Linked DNA regions of Pseudobacteriovorax antillogorgiicola. The protein of the gene in region 2 interacts with the protein of the main gene of each other region in a pairwise test. Links are inferred from orthologs where the notes say so. Each region holds a gene or a part of one and is shown on either strand. Other genes may lie near its edges. The genes, in order: B9N89_RS10805 and B9N89_RS13595.

Region 1 (9,681 bases), on a different replicon or contig from region 2:
AAGAAGCGCCGTCAGTTTATTGCCGATTTCGAAAGAAACTTTGCCAATGAAACTTATCGAAACAAGCTAAAGGAGCATATTCTTTACCCAGATGTTTTAAATGAAGTGATCGAGTCAAACCTTGCTTCGAAATCGCTGATTGCTCGTCTCGACCAAGATATTGCTGCATGGCCTGGGCATATTTGTCCCCAAAAGGAGATGATCTTGAGACAGCTCGATCGAGGGGATCGAGAGCTTCTATCGGCGGTTGAGGTGAGAGGCTTTTTAACTAAAATCAGTGGCTTCAACTCGCAGAGATTTCAACGGATGGCCCTAGAAGACCTGCTGGAAATGACAGATGAAGAGAAGCACCATGAGATCAGAGAGGAGCTTGCAGAAGCAATAAGGCCACACTCTAAGCTAGTCAGTGATCACAAGTGGGTGCTTGATGAAAAGACCAAGGCGGAGGATGAGACCTTACAAGAGCCCCACTTGAGCCTTTCGAAGGTTACCGAGAATACCCAGCGACGGCGCTGTAACACCGCAAAGAAACATCTGATTTCGGGGATTCGTAAAGACACCGATAAGTCTCAACTTATGAAAGTAGCAACCATGACAAACAAGGTGGAGAGTTGCTTTCGTCGCCAAGGGCGTAGGGCTCGCCTTCGCTTCTTGAGTCGTATGAAAAAGCACCTGGAAGCTCAATATGGCTTCCAAGGAGAAGAAATCGTACTCCGACGGAAGGCCTTAATCTACTGGTCCAGAGATAAGTTTGAGCAGACGCGGGAGATCCTTAGCTATCTTGTGGAAAATGCCAAGAAAGGCAATCACAAGGAAATCTTAGCGCGTACTCTCTACACGACAGCTAGGGTTGATGAGAACGAGGGCAAGCTGGAGAAGGCTGTTGCGAGCTACGAGTCCTATGTGAATCAGTTCCCGAAAGATGAAAAGGTCAACGAAGCCAAAACCTCGCTAGTGATGCTTCATACCATCACAGGCAAGCCTCAGACGGCGCTGCGCTATGCGGAAGAATTGATCACCAGTGAAACCCTGAAAGCGATGGATGATCGTGATGCGTCAACTCTATCTTTGGCACTTTTTTGGGCCGGCAAGCTGAGTTTGTCCATGGGCGATCGTATCAAGACGATGGAATACTGGCGACGCTTGGCTAGTGAATTCTACTCGACTTTCTATGGTGCGGTCGGTCACTACATGCTCGAAACTCTGATGGGTAAACGATTGGTTTTGCAGCCAGTTCGAGTTCCGAAGTTTGATAAAGATCATCTTTTAAAAGTCTACACCAAGGACGAGCAAGTCACTGTGGATCGGATCGAAGCACTGTTAAAACTAGGGCTCAAGGGCGAAGCCTCGTGTGAGACTAAAGAGCTAGGCGGGGAGCCAGATGATCACCGGAAGAATCTAGTGAAGGCGATGTATCTACATGCATCCGGGGATTGGTTGGCCTCGATCAAAAAGTTTGTCAACCTACCAAGAGCGTTTCGGCATTCGCTGCCCAGGGGCATGGAGCGGCTGCTCTTTCCGAAGGCATACGCTGATACAGTGCAGAGCTATGCAAGGCGATTGGATGTCGATCCAGACTATGTCTTTGCTATCATCCGTCAGGAAAGTGTATTCAACCCACAAGCTCGATCTCCAGTAGGGGCGGCGGGGCTCATGCAGTTGATGCCAGCGACAGCCAGGCTGGAAGCCCGGAGCTTGCAGCGGGGCTACGTTCCTAACAAGCACCGTAAAGCACTTATCAATAAAGCACGAAAAAAGAGGATCTATGAGGCTGAAGCGAACTTAGCTTTGGGGATTCACCACGTTTATCGCTTGTTTAAAAAGTACAAGAATCCGATTCATGTGCTCACATCATACAACGCAAACCCAACGGCAACTGAAAAATGGATGGCCAATATCGATGCCAGCGATACTTTAGCCTACATCGAGCGAATTCCGTATCGCGAGACTCGTGCCTACGTGAAGCTTGTGATGCGTAACTACTTCTATTACAAACGCTGGTATCGCGATGCCAATGAGCCGAGTCCGTTTATGGACTTTCTGGCTCCAAAGTCTATCGAACTCGCAAAGGCTGGAGAGAGGCCTCAAGAATTAACACGATAGGGCTTAATGTTTAAGGCTGGGCTCCAGGCTGATTATGAGGGGCTGCAGCGTCACAACTTGGGAGCTTCAGGCATCTTTGGTAGATGGCCTCACAGTAAGGTAGCTGATTCATATCAACATTAAAGCGGTGCGCATTGTAGACTTGGGGTATCAAGCAAAGATCAGCAAAGGTGATCTGCCCGCCAAAGCTGTAGGTCCCAACGGTTTTTTGGATGGCTTTTTCATAGGCAACCAGTCCCTCGCTAATAAAGTGCTTGGCCCATACAGCTCGCTCTTTTTGATCCGAGGAGCGGAATTTGAGAACTTTCAAGTTTTGAATCGGTTGGGTGTCAGACGCAATCAGTCCAACGAGTTCTCTCACCTTTGCTCGATCCCACAGGTTTCTTGGTAGAAGTGGCATCTGCGGGTAGCGTTCCTCAAGCCACTCTAAGATCGCTATGGACTCACTTAGGTACTGACCACCAAACTCAAGGCATGGTACTAATCCAGCAGGAGACTTTTGTGTATAGACGGGATCTTGTTGCTCGTTCTTGAGAAGATTTACAGCGACTGATTGATAAGGAATCTTTTTAAGCTCAAGAGCCCAGCGAACACGCCAGGAACAGGATGAACGCCAATAATGGTAAAGTGTCAGCTGGCTCATATCGCAGTCCTTCCTCGATCAAAAGTGAACTGGAATCTTGCCTTGGATGCGCATGCCGTTCAAGTCTGATTTTACCCGATAAGCCAGTATTTCAACTCCAGCATCGCGGGCTTTTAAAATACCATCTCCGTAGGCAGGATCAATATCGTTGGCAATGGCGACGTGGTTTCCTTCGGGGCGATTGGCGACGAACAGCAATGCGGCGCGATGTCCCTGCTCGACCATCCTTGTCAACTCTTGCAGATGCTTTAGCCCCCGGCTGGTGACAGCATCAGGAAAGGCTAGGTGTTGCCCCACTTTCAAAGTGACATTCTTAACTTCGATATAGCAATCGGGATGACTGTCGTCTTCTAGCAAGAAGTCGATCCTGGATTTTTCCCCATATTTTACTTCGCGGCGGATGCTGGTGTAGTCCCCAAACTCCGCTATTCGGCCTTCCACCAGAGCTTCTTCGACAATGCGATTGGGGTTCATCGTATTAATACCAATGAACCCACCTTTGGTGTGAGTCAGTTCCCAACTATAGGCTAATTTACGCTTTGGGTTGGGGTCGTAGCGGAGCGCGATGCGGTCTCCGGGATCGCCGCAGGTTTTCATACTACCTGTATTTGCACAGTGAGCCGTAATCACAGAGCCGTCGTCCAGGGTGACGTCGGCAAGAAATCGTTTGTAGCGTTTAATCAGGGTTCCTTGAACCAGTGGGCTCGAGAATCTCAAAATAACTTCCTTCTAAGCTGCGAATCTCCTCTTCGGTGCGAAGGTGAAATCCGTAACGGCTCATGATGGCATTATAGACATTGTGGCGCTCGCGAAGCTTGCGTAGCGTGCCCTCGTAGGCAAGCTGAATAATTTCCGTGCGAAACTTAGCACGGAGCGGCGAGCCGGACATGAGCTTAGCGCATTGGTCATCAGGCTGAAACACCATAAAGTCAACATCGGGATATCGTTCACTCATCGCCTTGAGAGATGCGTCGAATCGAGTTGAAACAAGCGCCTTAACCATCTGTACGATGCCGTAGAACCCACCTTCTTTGTCCGTTGAGCCTGCTGTATTGGTTTTAAATGGCTTCAATGGATCGATAATGAATATCAATCGGGCTCCAGCCTCTACCACCGACTCTAGATTGCAACTTCTCGTCACCTGGCCGTCGATGTAATTCCGTCCTTTGATGGACTTGGGAGTGTAAAGTGGCGGCAGTGCTGCCGAGGCGCGAATGGCTGCGCTAATATTTATATCATGGAGAGGCGGCTTACCTAGAGTTACGTGTTTGAAACTATCTTGATCGGTGACCCCGATATACAGCTGAATGCCCTCTAAGTCACTGAACTTAGGGCCTTTACCATACTGTGTGATAGTGGTCTCGAAGTACTCTTCAAGCTTGTTGCCTTTGAAAAAGCCAGTGGGAACACTGCGGGCTAGGTTTGAAAGCCACTGGGATAGTGGCGTGGTGCGCATGGAAAGCCATACTTTGGCAAACCGCCTGAGGATATGAAGGCCAGCAAAGTCAAAAAGAGTGCTAAGCTTCAGTGGTTGAACCTCTGCATCCATTGCGTGAAGTGATCGTAAGATTTCGATCACCGGAATCTTGTTGGCCACCATAGAACCAGCTATGGAGCCACTGCTCACTCCAGATACCACGTCGACGTCTTGCAGGTTGCGGTTGATCATCGCCTGATTCAAGGCATGAATAACGCCAATCTGATAGAGAAAGCCTTCAATCGCACCCCCGCTAAGGGCAAGCCCAACCATTTCAGTACGAATGATGCCATGATAGAGAATATTTTTCAGCCAGCGGAGAACAAGCGCCGTGTTGCGAGGCTCAATCAACACATCGCGGACATTCAGGCGACCCAGTTGAAAGACCTTATTATCTGTGTCTTGGCCCTTATTGAGTATGACTACCACACGGCTAATGGGAAACTGAAAGTCAGGGCCCCAAAGTTCTGCCAACTGCTTCACATCAGAGCGAATCAGGCGAATCGCGTCCAGAGTGTCTGGCAGCTCATGGCCACGCTCGTCATAGATAAGAAGATCAACAGGGTTTTGTCTTAAGAATGGTGTCACGCCATCGACATCGGTGAGAATGCTAACTTGTAGGCTCATGCCTTCGAGCAGGCGGTGCTTGACCATGAAATTGACTGTGATATCTGGCCCGCTTAAGGGCTCAGCGTTTAAGCGACCCATGGCCGCTTTGAATGCTTCCAGTCGAGAGGGAGCAATAATATAGAGCAAATGCTGGAGCATGTTAATTCCTAGAGAATTGACGAAGCTCCTTTAAAAGTCTTTCCTTGCTCACGGCCCCGGCGATTCTCACTGACTTGGAAAGGTCGCCGTTACTGGGCACAAGGACTAATGTCGGTAAGCCTGGCATATTATACTTTTCCACCAGAGCTTCGTTCTCATCGTTGATTTCTGTTAGATCCAGCTTAATCAATACCCAGTTTTTTTGCAGCTCAGAAATAACCTCTTGGTCCTGGAAAATCGTGGCATCCATCTCGCGACAGGCTACACACCAATCGGCCCAACCATCAACGAGTACTGGCAAATTCTTTTCCGCCGCCATTTCGTAGCCTGCAGTCTCAGTTTTTAACCAGTCTAGCTTTGCTGTAACGTTGCCGCCGGTGAGAATTTGCGCCACTCCAAATAGGGCGATACCTAAAAAGGCCGTGGGCAGAGTGATCAGTCCTTTATTGTTTTCCTGGCGCAACACGCCCGCCACTAAGAAGGATAGAACACCAAATGCGATAAATGAGCCGATCGCAACGTGCTGCCAGTATCCTTGAACCGGTTGCAAGAGCTGGTAAGCAGGGGTTTTCAGGTAGTATAGGGCCAAGGCAAACATGATACCTGCAAAAGCGACCTTTACACCGACTTGAATTTTCGGAGAAACCTGGAGTTTAGTAACCTTGGAAGCTGCCATACCCAGGAATACATATGGCAAAGCAAAGCCGATACTATACAGTGTAAACAGTCCCAGAGATAGCCGAGGGTCGTTGAGCTTGGCGGAGTAGATCAGAAGAGCGCCTAGAATTGGGCCCGTACAAGGTGCTGCCACTAGCCCGGCACCTGTTCCCATCAGGAAGGTGTTCAGCCGTGAAGATTTTCCACTTCCTAGCTGGTTACCTATTGTTTGCAATTTGGCAAAATTTACGAAACCAAGCATGCTTAGCCCGAGGCCGATGAACAAGATACCGAAGGCGGCATTGACCACTGGATTCGCAAGTAGAGAACCGAACAGGCCACCCGTGGCCGCCACGATGCTTCCTATCGCAGTATAAGTTACGACGATGCCAAGAGCGTATAGGATTGAACTAGACTTAGCTGTCTCTCCTTGGCGGCCTAGAAGCCGAATAGTTATTGGTATCATCGGAAACACACATGGGGTTAAGTTGGTGGCGAGCCCACCCAAAAACACGACAATCAGGAGTAGCCATAAAGGCAGCGCTCCTTGCTCCAGTTTTTGAGCAAACTCTTCTTCTACGCTACCCTCTGTGGCAGTCCAAGAACCCTCTGTGATCTGATCGTTGGTCTTCACAGCGGCGATGACTTCGGTTTCATCCTTAAAGACAGGTAACTCTAAGTTCAGCGTATAAGGAAACAGGCAGATGCGCTCAGTACAGCCAAGGAAGGTCACTTGAACCGGAAATGTAGCTGCCTGATAGGGCTCAAGGCTCGAAAATTGAAAGATAAAATCCCCACCAAAAAAGACATCCACCATGCCGCCGTTCACAGGGTCTACCTGACGTCGGGTGTCAGGCAAGCTTTTGTTTATGATTTTAGTCCCTTCAGGACCTTCTACCTTGAGTTTATCGGCATAAATCGTGAAATTTTGGCGAGTTTCGAGCCTAAGGCCTAGCTCAATGACGCCAGCCTGGTTGATCCGTGCGTCGACCCCTGACCAGAGGATGACATCCGTTGGCTTTAGGTCGAGATCCACTGTTTGATCCCCAAGATCTCCAGTGAATTGGGAAAAAGCGGACGAAGACGGGACCATTAGAAACAGGGCTGTTGTCAATAAAAGCATTGATTTTCGCAGCATGGAGATTCTCTTCCTCAAGGTTAACGGGCAGCTTCGCCAGCATATATCGGAAAGTTTAAGAGTCTTCTAAACCCCTGCATTAATTTGTGCCTTTGGGCTCAGGATCGTTCTGATTAATGATTCGTAGCAGACCATGAAAAGTGACATTTTTCGTCTACATCGAGCCCTTATTATGCAAATGAACTAGTGAGTCGGCTTGGATTGGTCAAAAGGTGATGGTTGGAGGCCAATTTCAGGAATCCTGGCTTGACTTCTCGGCTTTGATTGCGTAGTAGATGATTTCCCTTGCGTGTATTGGTTCGAGAAGCTTAGGGATCATTTAATACGCAAACATATTAAAAAACGTAATGGAAGCGCAAGATGGCAGAACAAACCAAGTATCAAGTAAAGTGTAAACTGGTAAAAGGCGACGAAGTCGTTGTTCTTACAGGTAAGTCTAAAGGCGAAACTGGTAAGATCGATCGCGTTAGCCGCAAGTCAGGTAAAGTCTACGTTGGCGGCGTAAACCTAGCTAAGAGACACACTCGTCCTGGTACAACCAGCGAAGAAGGTGGAATCCTAGACAAGGCCATGCCTCTTGATATTAGCAACGTAGCCCTTGTAGATCCTAAAACGAAGAAGCCGACTCGCGTTGGTTACAAGTTGCAGGACGGCAAAAAGGTACGCTTTGCAAAGGCTTCTGGAACAGTCCTAAGCTAAGTTCCGAATCAAATAGCACATGAAAAAAGCGTGGGTTTAGCCCGCGCTTTTTTTGTTGGTTTCTTGGCGACTCACCTGAAGGATGTTCCATTCAGACTGTAGGGATTCGAGGAACAGCTTGAGCTGTTGTCTCTCTTCATCACTCCACTGGAAACGAGGGATCGATTCCGAGCGATGGCCAATCGCTGGCTCTTGATCGTGATCTTCATAGTGATCAAGAACTTGATCAATACTGTCAAACCGACCATCATGCATATAGGGCTTGGTTTTTGCTAAATTGCGAAGGGTTGGTGTCTTGAAGGCCCCCATGACTTCAAAGTTTTCTAGATCGGCATACCTAAGTTCCATACATGCCTCCCGGTCTTGTGGCTCGATGGCCTCGCAGGGAACAGGGGATGTTTGGGCAAGAAGCAGGCCTCTAGCCCGACCAATGTCAAGTTTAGCGTGGCTTGGTAAGCCTATATTGTGAAACTGTTGGTCGCTCAAGAGGGGGCCGTTGTGGCAATTGATACAGCCACTCTCGGCGAAAACTTTGAACCCTTGCCACTGCTCTTCTCCAAATGATGAGTGAAAACCTTGGGGTGCTTGCTTTTGGTCCCCAAGCTTTGCCAAAAATTGATCGAAGGGGCTATTCACCGCATAAATTGTTCTTTGATAGGCTGCAACGGCGCGAGCGAAATTTAAGAATATCTGGTCCAGCTCTTTCTGAAGGTTTGGGCTAAGGCCCTGATAAGCAGCAATCCAATCTGAAGGCGGACTTTCTGAGTGGAGCATAGTTTGGGAAAACCAAGCGTAGGGTGACATCTTTTGATCAGCCGCCGCTTGAATGAACTCAGTTTGTAACGAAAAATCGGAAAGTGTGGCCACTCCATAGCTTGCCAGGCGCTGGCTCATGTTTGTCTTAGCCTTAGGGTTTGGTGAAGCATGGAATCGTGGCGACTTAAGTAGGTGTTCCAGCTCCACTGAAATAGGATCGAAGAGAGCTTCATAAGATTCTTTATAATGAAGAGCGATAGTCTGGGCAACTTGGCCACGGTTGCTGCCATGCTCAAGCCTTGCTTCGATAGGGCCCTTGGCTTGGGTTTCCAATGAGTGCGCTCTGCCATCCCAAAAAAACCATTCTAAAAGATAGGCATTGATAAGTGTTGGCGTATTGCGGTCGGTTGTACCCATGCCTGCAGCGGTCTTTAGACCATCGGTAAAGTCTAGCTCCGGCTTATGGCAAGAACTGCAAGACACCGAGCCATCGGCTGAAAAGCGGTGATCGAAAAAGAGTCGTTGTCCAAGTTGCGCTAGTTGACGCTGCCGATCATTGATCTCGGGTGGAGCAATGCGGAGTGATCGAGCCTGGCGCACAAGATCTTGTTGACTGAGTTGCTGGCGCTCTGGACTCTGCCAAAATCCAGCCGTATCTGGCCAATAAATATAAGTCAGGATCGCTAGCGTCGCAGCTAGGTACGGGTTGAACATTTGCTTTGCTTTCATAAGGCCTCAAGTCAGTCAAAGTCTTCATTGTGCTTGTAGTATCGAAGCAAGTAATTGGCAAGATTGCGGCGCATATTTTTTGCAGATTAATCGGTGGGAATGTATATAATAGGCACAACAAGCCTATGGGACATAGAAAAACTAGTGGTTTCGTAGTGGGTTTCCTGTAAGGGGGGTCAGGATCGAAGTCTTATTCTCTTTGTGCTGATGGGCTTGGGCCGAGGTTTGTTGACGTAGAGACAGAGCAAAGTACCGGTAAGACCTCTTACTCCTTGCACTAATCTTTTACTTATTATAACAAATCTCGGTTAAGATAGCGGCAGATCTCCATATTTGCCGTGTTTCGTCGTTGGTTTCCCCATATTTAACGGAGTAGGTCTGGCCCATGAAACATCCCATGAGATGGTTAAAGATTCTGTTAACCTTCAGCTTTCTCTTCAGTTTAACCTCGTGCTTTGAAAAGCTTCCCATGACTACCGTGCATAGTGTGACGGAGTGGGGCGCACAGATTAACGAACTTTACCTCCTCACGACAGTCATCGTGACTTTTGTCTTTTTCGCGGTGGCAATTCCCTTCTGCTACGCAATTTGGAAATTTAGGGAAAAAGAAGGAGACACGAGGATTCCGGAGCAGATTCATGGTAATCATAAGCTAGAAGTCTTGTGGACATTGATTCCGATCGTACTCCTAATCTTTATCTTTATTCCGAC
Region 2 (9,630 bases):
ATCCATTTTCCATACCTTCGCGCATCTTGCTCAGGAATGGATTCACATCGGTGTTTAAATTCTGTGTGGGGTCGTGAAATGGATCTTCAATTCGAATCGGCATGAGTTGTCCTATGTAGTCTTGAGTCCCAGGTGAAGCGCAGCCTTTAGCCGGTCTATGAGCCGGATTCTGTCGTAGCGAGCCGAAACTCGCCGAGACTATCATTAATCTTGGACAGCTGTTGCCAACTGCCTCCTTGCGACCTACCCAAGGGCATGTCGGGTCAACACTGCAACTCTAAGGTTGCACCCTTTGCTTGGCCTTGCTTCGGATGGGGTTTACCTAGCCAGTCTGTTACCAGAACTGCTGGTGAGCTCTTACCTCACCGTTTCAGCCTTACCTCCCGAGAGAGGCGGTTTACTTTCTGTTGCACTTGCCGTCGGGTTTCCCCGCCTGGCCGTTAGCCAGCATCCTACCCTATGAAGTCCGGACTTTCCTCAGCGTACTGCGATAGTCCAACCAGCATAAGCTGGCGACACCTGGGAGAGCATATTTAAAGGGTTTCTCATGGGATGTCAATGAAGCATTTATGATTATTTTCTAGGAGTTAGGGCAAGGATCTGATCGTAGTCATCCCCTTGGATGCCATCCTCTAAGAGGGCGATGTTACGCGTCTTTTCCCCACAGCGCTGGCATTTGAAGTCGATCATGAGGCCTTTTTTTGAATGAAAATGGTACCCAATGGGTTTCAAAAGCCCACGGCACGGATTGGCTCGATCGCCTGGTAACTTGTCGACATGTTTGGAGTAAAGGCAATAGGGGCAGTGGTTTCTACAGGTCTTCTCCGAGAGGGGGACCTTCTTGCCGCAGTTTTCACAGCTAAACTCTTCATTGATTTTCTTGAAATTCTGTTGGTTTATCACCTAGAAGCCTCCTGCCAGACCCAATTCTCAAGGGTTTTACGGCAAAAGCTCTAACCTGTCAAATAAGACACCTAAATATTATGGGATAAGTTCCGAAAACTTCTACTACCACCCACTTGGCAAGGACTGGCAAGGATGTCAAAACCCCTTATCGTTTATCTGATCACCATAGCTGTTTGTATCCTGTCTTGCCGCAGTGGTAGCTCGGGCGGAGGAAGTACTGGCACGAGCACAGGTGTCACCGTGTCTGGAGTTGTGAAGAGTTCTTCAGGCAGTCAGTCTGAGATGGTTAGTTGGGTGATTGTTTTTGTGGAGCGGGATAGCGGTCTATCTCAATTTGGTGTCCTTGGCTCTCTCGGAAATTATGAGATTGAAAACGTCAGGCTCAGCCAACCCCAAACCATTGTTTTGCTGGACCCTCAGTATAGGCTCTCTGCGGTCTTGACCTCCCCTGGTACGACCACTGGCACCATCTTTCAGTACTTCACAAGTAATCTCGTGACCATCCCGTCACTGGTTCACCAGGGGCCGGTGATAAAATTTTCGGATACTTCGAGCATAGCCTGGACAGCAAACACCGCCGGCGATAGTGATTCGGATTTGATCCCGGACGGGCTCGATGCCATTTCATTGGGTCTTGCGGACACTGATGCCGACGGCATCGATAATAGCACCGATTTCGACCTGGATGGGGATGGAATCATCAACTGGTACGATGATGATGACGATGGTGACGAAACCATCGATGTCTACGATACCGACGCCAACGGCGACGATATTGCTGACTTGTCCCAGTCTATTGGTGAGCTGTATTTCAGCCAAGATCTTGAGTTTGTTGCAGTTCAGGTGATTCAAGAGGTTCAATCTGACTCAAGCTTGGCATCCAGTCTCATCCTCAGCGCCAAAGCAAGTAGCACCGGCAGTATCGATACTATCGCCATTGCCGGGCCAGACATTCTGCTGGAGGATGCTACTGCCAATGTTACCACCGACGATCAAACGTCAACCACCGCTTGGGATCGAACGTTGCTAGACGATGGTCTCAGTGAGGATGGTAACAGTGACGATCTTCTCTATGCGCGATCGGTGAATCTGGGGTCTGGAAAGAGCCCGAAAGCCAACCAGCTTATATTTTTTACAGTGACAGACACCAGTGCGGTGGCTTGGTCCTATCCCTATTCGTTCCCATCCCTAACTTCGGGAGTGGTTAGTGGTTCTTTTGACAGTACCACCAGTACGGTTACCAAATCGGGATCGCCGTTTTCAGTAGCAGAAAACTACAGTTGGTCCGTGCACGTCTTCGATGCCCAGGGGGTCAAGATCTATGGTTCAGAATCTGTCGCAGGTACTGTTGATACCTTCTCAATTCCTTCAGGCATCCTGGATAATACTCAAACCTACACCGCTCAGGTAGTAGCAAGTACCATTGACCGGATTAATAGCTATCCCACTTGGACGGTTAAAAGCCTCAATTTCTCTCTTAACTAATATGCGGGCTACCTGCTCTTGGTCAGCCGTTGGCAAATGATTCTCAGCCACGTATGATAGGCCTGATGTCCTTTGACTCACGCTAAGCAGTGCTTGGCTCGGGTTTGGTATTGAATCATGTCTCCAGCAGGTATAGGATGCGGAGGCTTTTTTTCGTTGAAGAGGAAGATACCATGATCTTTTCAAGTGATGATTTTCGGATCGAATCAGTTTCAGATTTTATTACGTTCCTACCGGTAGCCTTCTTTCTTGGCTTGGTTGCTCCCTTTTTGATCGGAGCCTACACCTTAGGGTTTGTCATGGATGTCACCGGCTGGCTTGACTAATTGACATGTTAAACCTAACAGGCTCTTGCCTGCTAGGTTTGGAGGTTGCAGTGAATCCAAGTGGGACACTTCACCCAAAGCTTTCTCCTATGGGGTATGGCGAATCTTAGAAGGAATCGATGGCGATCCTAGCGAAGTGATTCGCAAGCGCATCGAGTTTTGCCTTGAGCTTGGCATTACCACCTTCGATCATGCCGATATCTATGGTGACTATGAGTGTGAGGCTGCCTTTGGCAAGGTCCTGAAGGATGTTCCTTCGCTAAAGTCTCAAATTCAAGTGGTGACCAAGGCTGGTATCAAGCTGAAGTCGGCAAAGTTTCCCGATCGCCAGGTGAAATCCTATGATACGAGCTACAAGTATCTGATCCAAGCCGCAGAAAAATCTCTTCAGACCTTGAGTCTGGATGTGATTGATTTATTCCTTATCCATAGACCCGATCCATATATGAATCTGCAAGAAACTGGTGCGGCCTTAAATGAGTTGGTATCCAGTGGGAAAGTGCGGGCGGTAGGAGTATCGAACTTCAGACCTGATCAAGTTACATACCTCAATCGCGAATTGAGCCAGCCCCTTGCTGCCAATCAAATTGAATTGAGTGTGCTCGCGCAAGATCCCCTATGGGACGGAACGCTCGATCAATGCCAAAGTTTGAAGATGTTGCCTATGGTCTGGTCGCCATTGGCCGGTGGTGCTCTATTCAAGGATGACCACAAACCTGTGCGTTCAGAGCTAGAGTTGATTGCGGAAAAATATCAGTGCGACGTGGCGACCCTTGCCTTGGCTTGGTTGATGAACCACCCTTCAAAGCCCATTCCGATCATCGGCTCGAACCAACGGAGTCGCATCCATACCCTGGCCACGGCTAGAAATATCGAATTGGAGCGGGACGATTGGTATAAGATACTGGAGCTTGGTGCGGGACGTGAGGTTCCTTAAATCTGGTCTCACAGACCTCAAATAAAGAAAAGGAGTGGCCACCGAAGACGATGGCCTCAATAGAAGGTCATTACTGGGGTTGATTTAGCATTGCCGCGAATTCTTGAAGCTTAGCTTCAGAGACGGGGCCAGCTTCTTTGTGCAGAATCATTCCCTCTGAATTGATAACGAAGGTTTCGGGAACACCTGTGACACCATAGTTGATAGCTGCCGAGCCGTCAGTGTCTAAACCCAGGATATAGGTCTTACCATACTGGGCTGCGAAGCGGCGGGCGTCTTCAGGAGTATCCTGAATGGCAACACCCACAACTTTGACACCATTATCCTGGTAGGCCTTCCAAAACCTTTCGAAGTCATGAGCTTCTGCGCGACAGCTGTAACACCAGCTTGCCCAGAAGTTTAGGATGAGTCCTTGGCCTTTGAAATCTTTGAGGTCGAAGTATTCTTCGTTAGTTTCGTTCATATACTGCCTACCCTGAAGCCATTCAGCCTTAAAATCCAAGGCTGGCTTATTCAGTAGGGCAGATGGAATCTGGTTAGGGTTGAGATCAAGCCCTTTGCGAAGCATGATAACAAAGCCAATCCCAATAGCGATCATACCGATGCTCAGGATTATATGCTTGCGGCTCTTACCGGGGACTTTAACCTCTTGGTCAGCCATATTTGGCCTCCTTCTCAGTACTTCTCATTCTTAAAAATTGACTCTTCAAGCAGTGCCTTGTTCATACTACTATGATCGTCAGGTTTTTTATACTCTTCCGAGTGCTTCACCATCAAGCGCTTTGCTACCATTTGCTTGCCATCAGAAGAAATCCGGCCCTCCACCACGACCCCTTGATTTTCCTTGAACATATCAGGTGGCGTGCCATTATGGTTGATGGTGATTTCAGAGCCTTTCATGTCCGATAGGGTGAAGGCTAGTTTGATGTCAGTGGGTTGCCAGTCGACGGACCCAGCTTTAACCATGCCACCGACCTTGATCGTTTTAACAGAAAGCTCATCTGACTGTGCTAAGGCTTCCTTTGGGGTGTAAAAGTAGACCACGTTATCGCCGAAGTTCAGCATGGAACCTGCTGCTGCGGCAACGATAATAACAAATACACCGATAATCCATTTTAAATATGATTGCTTCATGTTTAGTCCTTTCTTTTCACTGCTTCTTGCAAGATACGTAGTTGTCGTCGTTGTGTTACTAGCCAAATAGTAAATCCGCCTATGAGTAATACAGCGACTCCATAAGCGCCAGCGATAAACGGTACGGGATCTATGCCTTCTCCGTATGGGCTCATAGTCTGCCTCCTTTAGGGTGTCTGTTCGTATGATAAACGTTCGAGTTCTTCACTGATCATGAGATTCTTATAGCGTTGGTAAACTAGAAAGCCGCCTACGAGAATCATCACTGCCAAAGCGAATAGCAATGCCGATAGCATTTCTGGTGCCATCGTAGAATCGCCGCGGCGCATGATTGTAGGTGGCTGATGAAGGGTTCGCCACCACGTGACGCTCTTATAGATAATAGGCACGTCGGCGGCAATCAAGATGCCAAGTGCGGCGCAAATTTTATTCCTCTGTGGGCCAGGGTGGAGTGAGCTATATAAGATTAAGTAGCCACAGTAGAGCAACGCCAGGATAAGAGTTGTCGTCAACCGTGCATCCCAATCCCACCAGACACCCCAAGTGGGGCGACCCCAGATAGAGCCTGTTGCTAGAGTTAGAATTGTAAAAATGAGACCAACTTCCGCAGATGCTTTTGCTACAAGGGGAGCACCCGACTGTTTCTTCACTAAGGCCCAGATGCTGACCACGAGAAGCACAAAGGACGAGAAAAATGCCGCGAACGCTGAAGGAACGTGGAGGTAGATAATCCGGTAGACCTCTCCCATATGTTCCTCGGGCGGAGTGAACTTTAGGGCCCAAACCCAACTCACAGCCAAGAGCGCAAACACGCCGATGCCTGCGATCAAGTGCTTCTTATCCGATTCTTGTGTCATGATAGTCCCCTTTTATTCAGCCTTGACAAGTTCACCAAAGAGCAAAAGGCCCAATGTGAAATAAATGATACCAAATATAATAAGTAAGCCGAGCCATGAGCTAAGCAGCATGTCTAGGCTTTCGTTTTTTATTAATATGGCCTTTGAAGACTCCACTGCTGATAGCAAGACAGGGGTTGTCAAAGGGAAGTAAAGAAGCGGGTAGAGGATCTGCTTCGAGCCCGAACGCATGGTCATTGTCGAAAGTAAAACCCCTAGGGCCGACATTCCAGCAAGTGCCGTTAATGCCACTCCGATAAGGGACCAATCTACTAGAGAAACTCCGCTCTTGGCGTAGAAAAAGCTGGATAGGATCATGGTCGGGATTAGTATCAGTGTTCCCATTACCAAGACCAGAAGGTACTTGCCAAGAAACCACGCTGACGATGAAATCGGGTAGGTTCGGAGCACGTCGAATACCCGATCCTGCATATCTGGGTCCAACGATCGCGAAAAGCTGATCTGGAGTGAAAAGAAAGCAGTTAAAAAGGTTTCCGCAACTAATAGGTGGGCGACTTCAGGGCCTTCGAGTTGGCCCACAGCAAAGGAAAACAAAACCAAAACCGTGATAGCGAATAACAATGGCGATAACCATCGCTCAGGTGTCGCCCACTCGACTTTAAGGCTTTGACTTAACAAGGCGCGCATTTGATTGAGGAATGTGGTCATCCTTTGACCTCCCTTTTTTCGATCCGGTATTCAGTGGGGTTGAAAGGCTGAAGGGGAGCCGTATCGTGACTCACCACAGCTGCGGAGCCACCGCGGTCGAGATGTTCTCGCAGGATTGCCTGAAATTGTTCGATGCCTTTGATATCGAGTCCGTAGAGTGGCTCGTCCAATAGCCAAACCGGAGTATTAGACAGGTGCACTCGGGCTAATGAAAGCCGGCGCTTCATGCCCGTGGAGAACTTTTCTACAGGGAAATTTTTACGGATTAGAGGGTGATCGAGGCTCCACATCTTTAGCTCATCGACGATAGTTTGGTCCTGAGTAGGGTGCCCACGGAGACTCATCCAAAATCTTAGATTATCCATGGCATCCATCTTTCCGTAAAGGCCGTTGGCCTCTGCGGGAAGGTACTCGATGTATGACCTGCGGTCTTTACAGGCTTGGCCCTCGTGAACATAAGTGATCGTACCCCCAGTCTCACGAATAAGGCCAGCGAGAATGCTCATTAGAGTCGTCTTGCCACAGCCGTTCGGGCCAGTGATATGTAGCAACTCACCAGGTTTCAATTCAAAGCCAACCCCTCTCAATATGGGGCGAAACTTATATCCAAAATTTAAATTCTTGACTTGGAGCATCAGCTAAAAATCCGCTACATTGACCGCGAAATTCACAACGTATCTACGTTCTATCACGCGCTTGTTGTTAACACCAACATCTTCGGCAAAGGACGACCCGTTTAAGCCGAGGATACCTAGATTGAACCCGAGTCCGTAGGAAAGCCCGGCATTGTTATAGCCGCTGCGAAGGCTTAAACCCGCATCGCTACCGAATCGATCTCCCACGGAAAATTCGAGTCCAGTTCTCAGCTTCTTAGCTGTCGCTAAGTCTGAATCTGTGAGGCGGCTGGCTTCTAAAGTGAAACTTAGAAACCCCCACTTGCCGAGTGCAGGGCTAAGACCGAACCCAAGAGTCATATCCTCTTCCACTTCGAGGTCTTCGTTATTAGTATCGGAAGCTCTGAATTTTGTCGTCCCCACATTGCGAAAGGCTAAGGATAGGGTTGGATTCCATTTTTTCGATATGGTCCATAGAGTTCCTAAATGGATAGGCATGCCGGTATACTTGGCCTTGCCGTCTTTGAATGCACTCTTTCTAAGATCAGGGTCGTTCAGTGTGGCAAAAGGCAGCGTGGTTTGGATTTCTTCTCGTTCTAGATAAGCGAGGTAAAGGCCAAGGGCGAAGGTACGATCATTGGTTGCAAAACTAAATCCAAGGCTAGGCCCAAACTCGGTGCGAGAATGCACGTCGATTTCGTCGCTGCTTTCGTCGATCGAAGCGGCAGCCATCTGGGTGTCATAGACGAACGACAGCATTGTTCGCCAAAATGTGATACTCGGAATAACTGAGAGCCTTCCGTATTGGCGATTGCCATCGCGGGCTCTCAGAATTTGCTCGACGATTGCCGGATCGTTCAGGTCCCCAGCGTTACTGAGATCATCGTTGAGTTTGACCGTGTCCTCGTTGACTGCTGCCGCGAAGTAAGGAAAGTAAAGACGATGAATGGCAGGCCTAGATCCTTGGCTACGGATGCCTCCGATTGCGGCAGGGTTGTAGTAGGCTGCATCGATTCCGTTGGCAATGGGACTAATGGCTCCAGCCATCGCTGAGGCCCGAGCAGACGACCACGGCGCGTCGTCGAGCAGGGCTCTTTGCACAGCAGATTCGCTGGTTTGAGCATGACTTATGCTGGCGGTTAGCCAAACTAAGCCTATGAAATTTATTCGTAAAGTATATTTCATCAGCACCGTATTTGCGTTTCGAGTCGTCTTGTCTTCGCGCCACCTATCGGAAGGTTGCAAGGAATTCTTAACAGTCGATTTTCTTGGAACTATTACTTCTCTTGAGCGGGCTTCTTGGGGTATTCGGGAAGCTCGGATGAACAGGTCATGTGAGCGTATAATGCGTCATAGTTGTCGGTATTAAAGCACTCCACAACCCCGCTTTCTTCATCAAACCTAGCTCCTTTTAAGCGGTAGCGGCAGGTCCCGTTGAGCCCCAATGGGCCACCTACCTCCATCACGCGGCCTGAATTCATTTCGTAAGCTTCCCAGGGTTGAACGAGAAAGGTGTATTGCTTCTTTTCCTCTTCTTTGTATTTTCCAGATAGCTTGAGGGCCAGGATTGCATGTTTTCGCTTAACATCTTCCTGGGTAATAGTCGTTGAGGTACTGGCATCTTCAGCTTCAGCCTCGCCGTCCTTATTGGTGGTCATGACCCGAACAAATAGGTTCTTTTCTTCTTTTTTGCCCTCGACCAAGGTGTCTTGATCTGGCAACGGAATATACCATTTCCTGCCATCGAAAAATGTCAGAACTATCTTTCGCTGACCATGCTCGTGAGACGCTTCGCATGAATAGATAGGGCTGCGAATGTTCTCGGCGTTGTCGAACTTACCAAGAGGTATGAAGTTGGCAATGCGGTATGGTGTATGCCACCAAAGGGTGGTGCCGCCGTCGTTTTCCGATTGAAAGATCGTCCACGCAACTTTTCCAGATTTAGTAAGATCACGAATTTGAAAAGAAATCCGCTTAGGTTCACAGATCGTTTGATCAAGTTTGTCCTTAGCTCGCATAACTATAAAGCAGTGACCCTTGGGTGGGCGCACCCAGATATAGCCCTTGGTCCGCATTGGATCGTCCCGGTAACGAACCCGATCGACGTCATCAACACGGAGGAGAGGGCCACCAGGTGGTGGGTCAAAATACTTGGCTAGGATTTCAATCCGCTTCTCTTCGGGGGTATCCTCGGGAAAAAGTGGAGTTAAGATGAATGGAGCAGCTAGCAATAAGTTCATCAAAGCTTGAAACTTACCTCGTATATATCAGTTCCCGCAAAGTGCGTGTAGAGCACCGTCGACGACTTATCGAGCCAAACGGGATAGCGTTCATCGGTGCTTAGGGTTCTTGTTAAGAACCGTCCCACTCCATGTCGGTCGATCATTCGAATATCATGATCGATGATCTTATCTGCCAGAATTTGTGCGTGGGCATAAAGAATGTGTTCGCCATCCGGATGCCACTTCGGATCGAGTCCCCGGGCAATCATCCGCGGTGATTGCCCTTTGTCGCTTAGAAATATTTGCTCATGGATATCGGCCCAAAGGATGCTGTTTCCATCTGGGGATATATCGAATGAGTCTAGCTTATGCGGTGAATCATTGACCTTTCTCATGGTAATTCCATTATGGGTCACCCAGAGCACACTGCTGTTGGTCACC

The links.
Region 1: the proteins of B9N89_RS13595 (region 2) and B9N89_RS10805 interact in binary tests that used the Escherichia coli proteins (3 or more experiments, as listed by UniProt). The link is inferred for Pseudobacteriovorax antillogorgiicola from one-to-one orthologs.

The regions. Positions count from the first base shown.
Region 1 is NZ_FWZT01000007.1:52,423-62,103, forward strand. The notes cover bases 4,390-7,324. They hold B9N89_RS10805 (protein-disulfide reductase DsbD family protein), read right to left. Parts: upstream 6,787-7,324; coding sequence 4,993-6,786; downstream 4,390-4,992. Other genes in these bases: B9N89_RS10800 (patatin-like phospholipase family protein), read right to left, coding at 4,390-4,991; rplX (50S ribosomal protein L24), read left to right, coding at 7,147-7,324. In the rest of the region: B9N89_RS10785 (lytic transglycosylase domain-containing protein), read left to right, coding at 1-2,103; maiA (maleylacetoacetate isomerase), read right to left, coding at 2,114-2,746; DNA/RNA nuclease SfsA, read right to left, coding at 2,765-3,463; more of B9N89_RS10800, read right to left, coding at 3,423-4,389; more of rplX, read left to right, coding at 7,325-7,485; B9N89_RS10815 (cytochrome-c peroxidase), read right to left, coding at 7,522-8,970; coxB (cytochrome c oxidase subunit II), read left to right, coding at 9,368-9,681. UniProt on the Escherichia coli protein: Required to facilitate the formation of correct disulfide bonds in some periplasmic proteins and for the assembly of the periplasmic c-type cytochromes.
Region 2 is NZ_FWZT01000009.1:116,733-126,362, forward strand. The notes cover bases 2,521-5,404. They hold B9N89_RS13595 (TlpA family protein disulfide reductase), read right to left. Parts: upstream 4,316-5,404; coding sequence 3,725-4,315; downstream 2,521-3,724. Other genes in these bases: B9N89_RS31365 (hypothetical protein), read left to right, coding at 2,565-2,717; B9N89_RS13590 (aldo/keto reductase), read left to right, coding at 2,743-3,654; B9N89_RS13600 (cytochrome c maturation protein CcmE), read right to left, coding at 4,330-4,788; B9N89_RS13605 (heme exporter protein CcmD), read right to left, coding at 4,791-4,943; ccsA (cytochrome c biogenesis protein CcsA), read right to left, coding at 4,956-5,404. In the rest of the region: tRNA (guanine(46)-N(7))-methyltransferase TrmB, read right to left, coding at 1-103; B9N89_RS13580 (RNHCP domain-containing protein), read right to left, coding at 574-903; B9N89_RS13585 (hypothetical protein), read left to right, coding at 1,039-2,391; more of ccsA, read right to left, coding at 5,405-5,645; B9N89_RS13615 (heme exporter protein CcmB), read right to left, coding at 5,658-6,353; heme ABC exporter ATP-binding protein CcmA, read right to left, coding at 6,350-6,988; B9N89_RS13625 (hypothetical protein), read right to left, coding at 6,992-8,152; B9N89_RS13630 (hypothetical protein), read right to left, coding at 8,245-9,207; B9N89_RS13635 (TolB family protein), read right to left, coding at 9,207-9,630. UniProt on the Escherichia coli protein: Involved in disulfide bond formation. Catalyzes a late, reductive step in the assembly of periplasmic c-type cytochromes, probably the reduction of disulfide bonds of the apocytochrome c to allow covalent linkage with the heme.